DNA from 2 places in the Bradyrhizobium sp. FW305-F6 genome. Region 2 is predicted to be linked to the other one. Evidence: riboswitches for the same ligand, from Rfam matches in the RefSeq annotation. Region 2 holds a riboswitch; the other holds the start of a gene.
The links. A riboswitch is a leader RNA that binds a small molecule or an ion and turns the genes downstream of it on or off. The one in region 2 is predicted to bind cobalamin.
Positions count from the first base shown of each region.

Region 1: another riboswitch for cobalamin. It lies ahead of AC3WLX_RS29540 (TonB-dependent receptor); the one in region 2 lies ahead of AC3WLX_RS06125 (energy-coupling factor ABC transporter permease).

Region 1 is NZ_JBYSYD010000005.1:311,303-317,863, reverse strand. It holds gene AC3WLX_RS29550 (amidohydrolase family protein) at 1-989, opposite strand, end outside; gene AC3WLX_RS29545 (alpha/beta hydrolase family protein) at 1,155-2,363, opposite strand; cobalamin riboswitch at 2,665-2,860, shown strand; gene AC3WLX_RS29540 (TonB-dependent receptor) at 2,965-5,241, shown strand; partial or broken gene AC3WLX_RS29535 (PepSY domain-containing protein) at 5,244-6,561, shown strand, end outside.
Region 2 is NZ_JBYSYD010000001.1:1,262,788-1,269,348, forward strand. It holds gene AC3WLX_RS06105 (siderophore-interacting protein) at 1-151, shown strand, start outside; gene AC3WLX_RS06110 (histidine phosphatase family protein) at 335-925, shown strand; gene cobT (nicotinate-nucleotide--dimethylbenzimidazole phosphoribosyltransferase) at 1,227-2,291, opposite strand; gene cobF (precorrin-6A synthase (deacetylating)) at 2,297-3,046, opposite strand; gene AC3WLX_RS06125 (energy-coupling factor ABC transporter permease) at 3,092-3,769, opposite strand; cobalamin riboswitch at 3,807-4,024, opposite strand; gene cobA (uroporphyrinogen-III C-methyltransferase) at 4,071-4,802, opposite strand; gene AC3WLX_RS06135 (cobyrinic acid a,c-diamide synthase CobB) at 4,799-6,109, opposite strand; gene cobM (precorrin-4 C(11)-methyltransferase) at 6,109-6,561, opposite strand, start outside.

The DNA of each region.
Region 1 (6,561 bases), on a different contig from region 2:
GTGTCGAGGATGTGCCAGAGCACCAGCGAGGACGGCTCCTCGGCCTGCGCCTTGAGCAGCTCCTCGCGATCGTGGAAGCGATAGCCGTCGGTGACGCGCTGCACGGAATCGTATCCGGTGCCGTTGCGCTCGACGAACTCCGGGTCGCTGAAGAAGGCGGCGGCCAGCACCGTCGAGCCGGTGCCGTAGGGGTAGGCCTCGACGGTGATCGGCAGGCCCTGTCCTTGCGCCTTTTCGATCAGCGCGCGGCAGCGCTCGACGTCGGTCTTGCTCGACGAATTGAAGTGGCAGATGTGCATGTGCGCGCCGGTGGCGCCGGCATAGCCGATCAGGCGGATATAGGCTTCCGCCGCGCTCTCGGGGTCGATGCGCGACATGAAGGCGACATGGGTGAAGGTCGGCACGTCCTTGGCTGCAGCCAGCTGGCACACCGCCGTCAGCTCCTGCACGCCGGCACCCGGCGCATACGCGTTGAGGATGCCGATGCCGATGCCGCCCTCGTTCAGGCCGCGCGATAGGCGCTCCAGGATACCGGCGACCTCCGAATCGGTCGCGACATTGTCGATCCAGCGGCGGTCGCGCATGGCAGCGCCGAATGCTTCCAGCGAGCTCTCCGCATTGGAGCCGGTCATCGCGCCGATGCGGGCAAAGGCCCAGTTGGTGGCGGCGCCGTAATTCAGCACGCGCCCCTTCCTGGCCTGCCGTTCATACCAGGACGCAACCGGCAGCACGCCTGCCTCGAGATCGAGCGTGGTGGTCACGCCGTCGAACGCCTGCATGCGGTCGGCCGGGACCGACTGGCCATGCGCATGCAGATCGATGAAGCCGGGCGCGACGACGAGCCCGGTTGCGTCGATCACCCGCTCTGCGCCGCCGAGCGAGGCGCCGACCGCGGCGATCCTGCCGTCTACCACCGCGACGTCGCCGATGGCATCCATCCCGCTGGCTGGATCCACCACCCGGCCGCCAGAGATCACCAAGCCGCTCATTTAGTCACTCCGAAAAGCTATTGCAAAAAGCCTCCAAAGGCCCGGCAGCAGCTCCGGAGGCCGAGACCGGCCGCTTGGCGCCCAGTCCCGGCGCGCATGATGCAGATTTTCAGGAAGCCGACCACCTCTGTCGATGCCGATGCATCATGCGTATTCGCGCGCGCGTCACAGCCCGTCGAACCAGGATTTCCATTTCGGCACCGCCGTGGCGAAGGTGCCGCGATGGCTGGTGCTGCCGGTCGAGACCGCCTCCACCGCCTGGTTGCCACTGCCGATTGCACGCTGATAGGTCATGGCGAGCTGACCCAGCCCGACGCTGATGGCTTCGTCGCTTTCACCGTAATAGTTGCGGACCGGGCTCTTGACGATCCAGCGATACGCCTGGGTCTGCGCGACCAGGCGCCCGTAGGCTGATGCGGCGAAGAACTGCGGATCGAAATAGTCTGCGCGGATCAGCTTGTGCAGGTCGGTGGGGACGTCGGCCGGATTGAAGGGTTCGCGCATATAAGCCTTGCGCGCCACGTCGTAATAAGCATCCGCGATCAGCGAGCGCGCGAGCCCCGGCACGCCGTAGTAATTCTCGAAGGAGAACGCCGTCAGGATGAACAGCGAATTCACCCAGCTCGCATCGTTCTTGCGCGGGAAACTGAGAAAGCCGTTGAGCGCGACGAACGCGTCGACCGGCGCGCTCGCGGTTGCGGCGGCGTCGACCTTGACGCCCGATTGCTCGAGCTTTTCGAGCATGGCCATGGTCACGAAACCGCCTTGCGACCAGCCGGCGAGGAACAGCTTGGTCGTGGTGAGCTTGAGGTGATCGAGCACGGCGCGGCTCGCCGTCAGCATGTCATAGGTCGCCTGCTGATGGCTCGCCTTCACCATGTAGCCTTCCGGCTCGGCCGACGTGCCGAGCCCGAAATAGTCGGCGCCGATCACGATATAGCCCTGGCCGGCGAACTGGGCGATCATCAACTGCGTTTCCGGCGATTGCTGCGGAAAGGACGGAACCTCCTGCTTTCCGTAGACCGTGCCGTGCTGGTACGACACCAGCGGCAACGAGGTGCCGCTGTCCTCGGGGATCGCCAGCAATCCGGACGCGATTGTCGGCTTGTTGCCGCGCTCGGGTATGACGGACGAATAGGTCACGCGATAGAGCCGAACGGCATTGCGCGCCGGGCTATAGGCTGTCGTGATCCCGGCGAAGGCGGGCGTATCGACCTTCAGAATCTTGTTGAGCTGATCGGCATCCCAGCGCGCAACGCGCTGATATGCGATACTGGCTGATAGTTTGACGACTTCGCCCTCCTGCGCCTGGGCGGAAACCCCCACGAGGAGTTGAAGGAGAAGCAGGAGAGAAAAACGCCAAGCCGATTTCATGCAAGCGACCCGTGGAACGAGACGGTAACAGGCCTACAGAGGTTAGGTTGAAATTGTGTTGCCTTGGGCGTCACGCAATTCGAAAACCAGCCCGTCCGTGCGGTATTGTCGAACTCGGTCGCGACACGCATCCGCGATCTCGCGACCTCGCTGCCCGAGTCTTGCTGGTCTCCAGGTAAGGCCGCGCGCCGGACTGGGTGACAGGAAATTGGTGTATCGCCTGCCGATCGATGCGTCGCCGATGACGGTGGGACGCGCTGATCTGTGTCGGGTCAGCCAGTTGACAGCCCTTTGCAAATAAAACTAGGGTGACTGCGACGGTTCTCCTTCGGGGGATCAATAGGGAATACGGTGCGGGGATTTCCCCAATGCCGTGGCTGCCCCCGCAACTGTAAGCGGTGAGCCTTCGCCAAACGCCACTGGGCCTGCGGGCTTGGGAAGGCGGCGACAGGCAACGACCCGCGAGCCAGGAGACCTGCCGTCAGTCGTGGTCACACGCGAGCACATTGGGCGGGGTGTCCTGGTGAGTGTTGAGCTGTCTTCTTGAGGCAGCGGCCAAACTGCGTTCGCGGTGACGTGCCACGTTATCGCGAGTCGATAGATGATCTCCCGCATAGTTTTCGCGCCACGACATCGCCGCGCGTTGCTCCGTTCAGTTGCATTCTCCTGCCTCATATTGTCGACGGACGGCTGGGCACAGTCGGAAAGGCCGGCCCAGACGCTCGATCCTGTCGTAGTGCAGCCGCCAGCGGCGCCGCCGAATGCTCGCAGCACCCGGCGTAGCGATGCAACGCGCCCCTCGCGCTCTCGTCATCAGCAGCGAAGCGTAGCTTCGGACACGCGTGCTCCGACGGCCGACCGGACGGGTCCCGCGTTCGCCGCACCCACGCTCAATCTCACCGGCGCGAGCACCGCCGGCAGCCGGCTCGGGCTGACGCGGCTGCAGACGCCGGCCAGCGTGGAGGTGATCTCTGCCGAAACCATCGCCGAACGCGGCCAGGAGGACATCTTGGACGCGGTGACGCAAAACGCCGTCGGCTTCACCGCGAGCCCGGCACCGGGCAACGGCGGGGTCTCGTTCAATACCCGCGGCTTCACGGGCCTTGGGTCCGTCATGACGCTCTATGACGGCACCCAGCTTTACATCGGCGCCGGCACGGTCACCTTTCCGTTCGACACATGGTCGACCGAGCGCATCGAGGTGCTGCGCGGCCCTGCATCGGTGATGTATGGCGCGGGTGCGGTCGGCGGCGCCATCAACATCGTGTCGAAACTGCCGTCCTGGATCCCTCGCAACCAGGCCGAAATCTCGCTGGACAGCAACATGAGACGGCGAATTGCGGTCGACAGTGGCGGTCCGATCAGCAAGGACGTCGCCTATCGCATCACCGCTACCGGCAACATGTCGGATGGATGGGTCGATCGTGACAACACCTCGAACGTCGCGCTTCATGCCGTGGTCCAGGTCAAACAGAACGAAGACGTCACTTGGACACTGTCCACAGACTACGGCGACCGCAACCCGTCGCGCTACTTCGGCACGCCGCTGATCAACGGCAGGCTCGAAGAGTCGCTACGCTTCAAGAACTACAATGTCAGCGACAGCCACATCCGCTACCAGGACAGCTGGAACCAGGTGAAGACCGATTGGCAGGTCGCCGATGGAATCTCGATCCACAACACGCTGTACTACTTGAACTCCAAGCGGCACTGGAAGGACGTCGAAAGCTACGCCTACAATCCCGCTACCGGCCTCATCAACCGAACCAGCTATATCGAGATCTTTCACGATCAGCAGCAGGTCGGCAACCGCATGGACGCGAAATTCCGCGGGCATGTCCTTGGGATGGCCAACGAGTTCCTGGCGGGCTTCGACGTCAACAGCATCGATTTCACCCACACCAACAATTCACCTTATGGCGGCTCGTCGTCCGTCAACCCCTACAGCTTCGATCCAGGCGTCTTCAACAGCCCGAACCCCACCATTCCCGGTTACGGCAGCGTGACCAATCAATACGCTTTGTTCGCCGAGAACCGGCTCTCGGTCACCGAGCAGCTATCCATCATCGCTGGCGTTCGACAGGATGAACCGACGATCACGCGCACCGACTATGTCACGCCCGCGAACAGTTTCGAAAAATCGTTCTCCTCGACGACATGGCGCGCCGGCGCGGTCTATACACCCGTCAAGGACCTCGCTTTCTATGGCCAGTATGCCACGGCGGTCGATCCGGTCGGAGGCCTGATCTCACTGTCGTCCGCCAACAAGAATTTCGACCTTGCCACCGGCAGACAGATCGAGATCGGCGTGAAGCAATCGTTCTGGGGCGGCCGCGGCGAATGGACCTTGGCCGGCTATGAGATCGTGAAGAACAACCTGCTGGCCCGCGATCCCAACATTCCCTCGCTGACGGTCCAGGTCGGCCAGCAATCATCGCGCGGCGTCGAAGCTTCAGTTGGTTTTCTGCTCGACTATGGCTGGCGGATCGATGCCAACACCGCGTTCCTGCGCGCGAGGTATGACGACTTCGTGCAGTCGGTCGGCGGCGTCGCGGTGAATTTTGCCGGCAATGTCCCGGTCAATGTCCCGCAGACCGTCTCCAACATCTGGGCGACCTGGGCCTTTGCGCCGAACTGGTCGGTCAATGCCGGCGTGCAGATCGTCGGCAAGACCTACGCGGACAATGCCAACACGATGACGCGCCCAGCCTACAACATCGTCAACGCCGGTGTGCAGTGGAAGCCCGATCTCAACACCACCGTGTCGTTCCGCGTGTACAATCTGTTCGATGAGGTCTACACCACGTCGGGCGGCACGACCCAGTGGCTGCTCGGCATGCCGCGCACGGCGCGAGTCGCAGTCAACGTGAAGTTCTGACCGTGTCGCGCGTGAAACGCACACTCCGGCGGTGGCTGTATATCGGCCACCGCTGGGTCGGAATCGTCACCTGCCTGTTCTTCGCCATGTGGTTCATCTCCGGCGTGGTGATGATGTACGTCGCGTTTCCAGGCCTTTCCGAAAAGGAGAAGCTGGCAGCGCTCCCTGACATTCAGTGGGCGAGAGTGACGCTGTCGCCGGACGACGCAATGAAGGCGGCGGGAGCGACGCAGTATCCACGCGACCTGCGGTTGTCCATGCTGGCGGACGAACCCGTGTATCGGATCACCGGCTGGGACGGCAGGCGGCAGGCGATCTCCGCCGCCGACGGCCGCGTCATCACGGGTGTTTCCGAACAGCAGGCGCTCGCGGTTGCGCAGCATCATCCCGCGAGCAGATCGCCGCACCTCGAAGAAATGGTCGACCGCGACCAATGGAGCGTAACGGCGCGTTACGATCCGCTGCGCCCGCTCTACCTCATCGGGCTCGGCGACGATGCCGGCACCAGGCTCTATGTGTCCTCGCGCTCCGGCGAGATCGTACTCGACACCAACCGCACCGAGCGTGTGTGGAACTGGCTCGGCTCGATCCCGCACTGGATTTACCCGACCGTCTTGCGCAAGGATGGCCCGTTGTGGCGGCTCGTCGTACTCTGGATCTCCGGCATCTGCCTCATCGTCGGTGTCACCGGAATCTGGATCGGCATCCTTCGCGTACGGCTGAAGCGGCGCTATGCGAGCGGCAGGATCACGCCCTATCGTGGCTGGATGGCGTGGCACCACGTCACGGGCCTGATCGCAGGCATCTTCGTGCTGACCTGGATGTTCTCCGGCTGGCTTTCGCTCAATCCCGGCGACTATTTCACGGGTCGCAACACGGGCCGCGAGGTGCTGCAACGCTATGCCGGTCATGATGCGCCGACGATTGCGACGAAGTCACCTACGCCGCAACTCTCCGTGGTCGAAGCGCGCTTCGTCTGGCTCGATGGCAGCCCGATGATGATCGCCGCATCGCGTGACGGCACGCAGAGGCCGCTGGACGTGGCGTCGGGCCAGACGACCGCAATTACGCAGGATCGCCTCTGGACCGCCGCAGCGAAACTGCTGCCGCTAGCCCGCGTGGCGGAGCGGACGGTCCTCGAAGAATACGATGCTTACTGGTATGCGCATCATCACCACCGCGAGTTGCCGGTTCTGCGCGTCGTGTTCGATGATGACGCGAAAACATGGTTTCACATCAGCCCCGTCACCGGCGACATCATTGGCCGCGCAGACAGCAGCCGTCGAACATATCGCTGGCTGTTCAACGCGCTGCACAGTT
Region 2 (6,561 bases):
ATTGCGCCTTGCCGCAAGCGCGCATTTCGTCCTGACCGGCAAGGCCTCGTCGATCCAGCGCATCGGCCGTGCCTTGAGAGCCGCGAACGTCGCGAGATCCCGGATGAGCGCCAAGGCCTATTGGGCACCGGGCAAGACCGGACTGGATTAGCGGAGGCGCCGCCAGCCGATGACGGTACCGGCCAGGGATAACACCAGCCCGAACGCGCACTGCATTCCCTTTTCATTCCCTCTCGGGAAAACCGTCACAAGCATCTAGGATTGCCGCCAAGTCGGAGGCAATGTGCCAGTTGCGGCCTCGTGGCCACAGCGACCAACTTCCTTGGAGACGAGCATGGAAGGCGAGACCTTCCTTTGGCTGATACGGCATGCGCCCGTGTGCGGCATCGCGGGCACGATCCATGCCGCCGATGCGGCGGCCGATCTCGGCGATCAGGCGACCTTGGCGGCTCTGCAGAAACGCTTGCCGCCCGGTGTCGCCGGCTATGCCAGCCCGTTGCGCCGCACGGTCGAAACGGCGCGCGCGCTGGGGCTCGAACCAGAGCTGGTGGGAGAATTCCGCGAGCAGGATTTCGGCGACTGGTCCGGACACCGCCACGACGAGCTATCGACCAAGGGTGGCGAGGCTTATGCGCAATTCTGGCGGGATCCCGCGCGCGGACGGCCGCCGAACGGCGAGAGCTTTGCGGATCAGGTCGCGCGCGTTCGGCAGGGCCTGTCGCGGATTGGCGCCGGCTCCGCAGCCCTGATCGTGCATTCCGGCACCGTCCGCGCCGCGCTCTGCATCGCGCTCGATCTCACACCGGAGGCCGCGCTGCGCTTCGTGATCGACCCGCTGTCGCTGACCCGGATCGACCGCCTCGCGGGCGGCTGGCGCGTCGCCTCGGTCAATCAGCGCGTGGCTTGGGCCGGATCAGCAGCATGATGAAATGAGGCGACGGAGTCGCACTCCCTCCTCTCGCTTGCGGGCAGGACAATCGCATATGGTGCTTTGCGCGAGCTGAGCGCGCGCCTCGTCCTTCGAGACGCCCGCCTGCGGCGGGCCCTCAGGATGAGGCTAAGCTGCATCAGTGCCCGTTGAGACTAGCGCAACCCATTCGGTCCTCATCCTGAGGGCCCGCCAAAGGCGGGCGTCTCGAAGGATGGCCACAGGCGATATCGCTCCCATATGCGATCGCCCTGCCCGCAAGCAGGAGAGGTGAACGAGCCGCGGCAGTCGATTTGACCTAAAGCGATTCCGCTTTGGGCCGATCCGGCACGTTGGCCTGCGCGAACGTCGCCATGCCGTTGTGCAGGCTGCATGCGAGGCGCACCAGCGGCAGCGCGATCGCGGCGCCCGATCCCTCGCCGAGCCTGAGATCGAGGCTGATCAGCGGCTGCACGTTCAGCGCGCGCAACACCAGCCGGTGCCCCTGCTCCGCCGATTGATGCGACGGCAGCAGGAACGGGCGGCACGACGGGTTGAGTCGCACTGCCGCGAGCGCCGCCACCGACACGATGAAGCCGTCGATCAGCACGGGGATGCGGGCTTGCGCGGCCGCAATGATCGCGCCCGAGATCGCCGCGATCTCGAGGCCGCCGACGGCGCACAGGATTTTTTCCGCCGAAGCGCCCGCGACGCCGTGATGCGCGATCGCCGCGTCGATCACACGCGCCTTGTGCGCGCGGCCGGCTGCATCGACGCCGGTGCCGCTGCCCGCGATCTCCTCGGCGCTCACGCCGAGCAGGCTCGCGGCGATCGCCGCCGATGCCGTGGTGTTGCCGATGCCCATCTCGCCGAAGATCAGGAGATCGGGCTGGTCGTTCGCCGCGCGCGCGACCGCGCGCTGGCCGGCCTCGAAGGCGAACGCCAGCTCCGCGGGCGTGAGCGCAGCCTCGGCGCTGAAATCGCGCGTGCCGCAGCGCGGCTTGTCGGTGACGATATCGGGCATCGTCTCCTGTGCCAGCGTGCCGGCGTCGACGACCTCGAGGCTGGAACCCAGCTCCCGCGCCAGCACCGAGATCGCGGCGCCGCCGGAGGCGAAGTTCGCCATCATGGCGATGGTGACGGCTTGCGGATAGGCCGACACGCCCTGCGCGACGATGCCGTGATCACCGGCGAAGACGATGATCGGCACGCGCGCGGCACGGGGCTGCTCGGTCGCCTGCAGGCCGGCAAGCTCGATCGCGAGCTGCTCGAGCCGGCCGAGCGCACCGGTCGGTTTTGTCAGTTGCGCCTGCCGCGCAACGGCGGCCTCGCGATGGACCGCGGAGACATCGGGACATTTTTGGGTGACCCATTCGGGAAGCATGCTGCTCAACGCCTGCGTTTGAGAATATAGCTGTCCATGATCCAGCCGTGCCGCTCGCGTGCTTGCTGCCGCGCCATCACGATGTTCGGTCCGACCTCGGCCAGCGCGCCGGACAGGATGATCTGATCGGGCATGCCAAGATAGGCACCCCACCAGATTTGCAGGCCGTCTGAATCGAGCGACTGAAACGCCGTCCCCCCGTCGAGCATCACGACCACGGTATCGACGCCTTCCGGCCAGCCGCCGTCGCGCAAGCGCCGTCCCGTCGTGACCAGGAACGGCTCGCCGATGTCGTTGAGCGGCAGCGCATGCGCCGCGCACAGCGCCTGGATCGAGGTGATGCCGGGCACGACCTCGATCGCCGGCAACGGATTCAATCGCCGCGCAATGCGCAGCGATGAATCGTAGAGAGAGGGATCGCCCCAGATCAGCAGCGCGACCTTGCCCTCACCTTCGAGATGCCCAGCGATCGTCTCGGACCAGGTGGCGGCGACCGCATCGTGCCAATGGTCGACGCCTTTGCGGTAGTCGACTTCATCGGCGTCACGCACAGGAAGATCGAACTCGGCGACGACGGTCTTGCCGTTGGTCAGAACATCCGCGCAGATCGTCCGCCTGAGATCGGCGAGATCGGATTTTGCCGTGCCCTTGCGCGGGATCAGGATGAGATCGGCGGCGTTGATGGCCTCAATGGCGGCGCGCGTGAGCTGCGCGGGATCGCCGCAACCGATGCCGATCAGGGAGAGCGTGAGCATGGGGAGCGCGACGGGCGGCGACACCGGCCGCCCATCGCCGATCTCTTACGCCGCGTTGTGCAGGCGCGGGGTGACGAGGCCGGACGCGGTGACGCCGCGCAGCGACTTCGCCAGCGCCAGCACGGCGAGATCGGCCAGCGGCTCGATCACGATGACCAGCACATAGGAAGCGGCGAATGTCGCGATGCTGGCGAGGTTGCTCATCGCAAAGCCGGAACCATAGAGCGCCCAGAACGCCACCCAGGCGATCACGCCGGCCTGATAGGTGGTCGACAGCGCCAGCGCCTGGCCGTACTTCAGATCGACATAGGCGGTGTTGCGGGCGATGATCCGCGAGGCGATGGCCTGGATCGCGAACAGCGGCACCAGCAGCGTGGTGACGTTCATGCCGTATTGCGGCAGGTCGACCGGCTCCAGCAGCACGCCCTGAAGCAGCAGGCCGAACGCGAGGCCGAAGGCCGCAGGCGCAGCGCCGAACAGCAGGAACAAGGTCGAGCCGAGGATGAAGTGAACCTCCGATACCCCGACCGGGAAGTGCGGCAGGATCTCGAAGAAGACGAAGACGAGAGCGGTGGTGGCCAGCGTGCGCGCGGCGAACGAGCCGATGCCCTGCTCGCGCACGGTCTCGACCGCCAGCTTCAGCGCAACGCCGCCCGCGGCGATGCCGGTTGCGTAACTCAGCACGAGCTTGGCGCCCGTGACCACTCCTGGTTCGATATGCATGGCTCAGTTCCTTCCTGCCGTCACACCCGACGGCCTTGGCCTCAATACGTGCACGGCCGGTCTCCTGGCTCGCGGTTCACTGGGGTCTCCGGCCTTCCCGGACCTTGCGACCCAGTGGCGGTTCGGAGCCCCTCACCGCTTACAGTCGCGGGGGCGGCTGGGGTTTCGAGCGCCGCAACTGGGTCCGCCCATCCCCATTCCCGATTATGCTCCGGCGTTTTGCGCCGCGTCGAGCACCATGCGTTACCTGTGTGCCCCTTTCGCCGAGCCTGCGTCAAGGGGCGAAAGGCGGCCGCCTCCATCATGACGGATAATCCCCCGCCAGCGCACCGAACAGGATGACGGCGGCGGTCGAGGGCGCGCCGCCACGCGCAAGCTGCTCGGCGAGCTCGGCGATGGTGGTGCGGACCAGCCGCTCGTCCGCACGGCCGAGAGATTCGGCAACCAATGCCGGGGTGGTTGGGGCGAGGCCGTGCGCGATCAATTTTGCGGCAAGCGCCGGAAAGGTACGCCGGCCCATATAGACCACGGTCGTGGCCTCGGGATCGGCCAGCGCCGCCCAATTCAGATGCGGCGGCAGCTCGCCGGTGACATCGGCACCCGTGATGAACTGCACCCGGCGGGAGGTATGCCGGCGGGTCAGGGGAATGCCGGCTTGGGCAGCGGCGACACAGGCCGATGTGACGCCGGGAATGATTTCGTAGCTGATCCCGGCTTCGCGCAGCGTATCCAGCTCCTCCTCGAGCCGGCCGAAAATGCCGGCATCGCCGGACTTCAGCCGCACGACGCGCACACCAGTTGCGGCATAGTCCACCAGGAGACGGTTGACGTGGTGCTGCCTGGTCGACGGCCGCCCCGCCCGCTTTCCCACCGCGACGAGGTTGGCGCCGGGCCGGACGAGATCCAGGATCGCACCGGAGGCAAGGTCGTCGTAGAGCACGACGTCTGCCTCGCGCAGCCGCGCGGCGCCCTTCAGCGTCAGGAGCTCGGGATCGCCGGGGCCGGCGGAGACGAACGAGACGAAACCGCTCACCGGTCCTCCGCGATCAAATGGAAGAACGTGCCGGTGGCCTGTCCTCGCCGCGAGCCGGTCTCTGCAATCACCGCACCGGTTGCGTCGTGCACGACCGCGAGCGGCGCATCGGGCTGCGCGAGGATAGTCGAATAATGGAACTCGTGGCCCCGAAGGCGCGCGCCGACCTGATGTCCCGGCATCGGCGATGCCAGCGTGGCGAGACGGTAGCCGAGATGCATGCGGCGCTTCGCAAAGCTGGTCTCGAGGCCGAGCAGGCCCGTCATCTCATGGCGGATACCGTCGGCGTCGGTGAGGCCGGCGCCCAGCACCATATAGCCTCCGCATTCACCATGCACGGGCCGCGTCTCGGCGAAAGCGCGCAGGCTGCGGCCAAACCGGGCATTGGCTGCGATTTTTCCCGCATGAAGCTCGGGATATCCGCCGGGCAGCCAGCAGATGTCGGCGTTGGCGTCGGGCGCTTCATCGGCCAGCGGCGAGAACGGCACGATCTCGGCGCCGGCCGCGCGCCAGGCCTCCAGCATGTGCGGATAGACAAAGGAAAACGCGGCATCGCGGGCGAGCGCGATGCGCTGGCCCGGCGGCGTCACGTTCAGGCCGTTCGCCATGCCTTGCACCGACCAGCTTGCTGCCGATTGCAGCACCGCGTCGAGATCGACATGCTCGGCGATGAAGCGCGCCGCCTCGTCGATCAGCTTGCCGATCTCCGCCTGCTCCTCGGCCTGCACGAGGCCGAGATGCCGCTTCGGCAGGCTGATCTCGGCATGGCGCGGCAGCGCGCCGAACACGTTGATGCCGGCATCGTTCAGCGCACGCCGCACGAGGTCTTCGTGACGGGGGCTGGCGACGCGATTGAGCACGACGCCCGCGAGGCGCACGCCGGCGCGGTAGTCGCGAAGGCCTGCGACGATCGCTGCCGCCGTCTGCGCCTGGCCGGAGGGGTCGATCACCAGCACCACCGGCCAGCCCAGCATCTCCGCGATGTCGGCGGTCGCGCCGGTGCCGCAGACGCCGCGCGCGGCAACGCCGTCGAACAGGCCCATCGAGCCCTCGGCGAGGACGATGTCGGCGTCAACACCGCGGCTGACGAGATGTGCGATCGTCGCACTGTCCATCGCCCAGCTGTCGACATTGACGGAGGCGCGCCCCGTGGCCGCGGCATGAAAGGCGGGATCGATATAGTCGGGGCCGCTCTTGAAGCACTGCACGGTCAGGCCGCGATTGCGCCAGGCGCGTGCAAGCGCCAGCGTCAGCGTGGTCTTGCCGACGCCGGACGCGGGTGCGGAGATGACGAGGCCGGCCGCCATCACGACGCCTCCGGAAAGCGCGGCTCGGTCCCGACGGGCCGATAGCGCCGATCGTAGTCGCCGGCGTAGAGACGGCTTTCGTCGAAATCCGCGGCCCCCAGCGTCTTGCCGACCAGGATCAGCGCGGTGCGCTCCATCTCGCCGCCCACGGCGACGTCGAGCGTTGCCAGCGTCGCGCGCACGATGTGCTGCTCCGGCCAGCTCGCTCGCCAAACGATCGCGACCGGACAATCCGCGCCGTAATGCGGCGTCAGCTCGGCGACGACCTGATCGAGCAGATGGATCGACAGATGGATCGCGAGCACCGCGCCGGTGGCGGCAAACGCCGCGAGCTTCTCGCCGTCAGGCATGGCACTGGCCCGGCCCGGCGTGCGCGTCAGCACGACCGTCTGGGCAAGACCGGGCAACGTCAGCTCGGCCTCCAGCGCAGCGGCAGCAGCCGAGAAGGACGG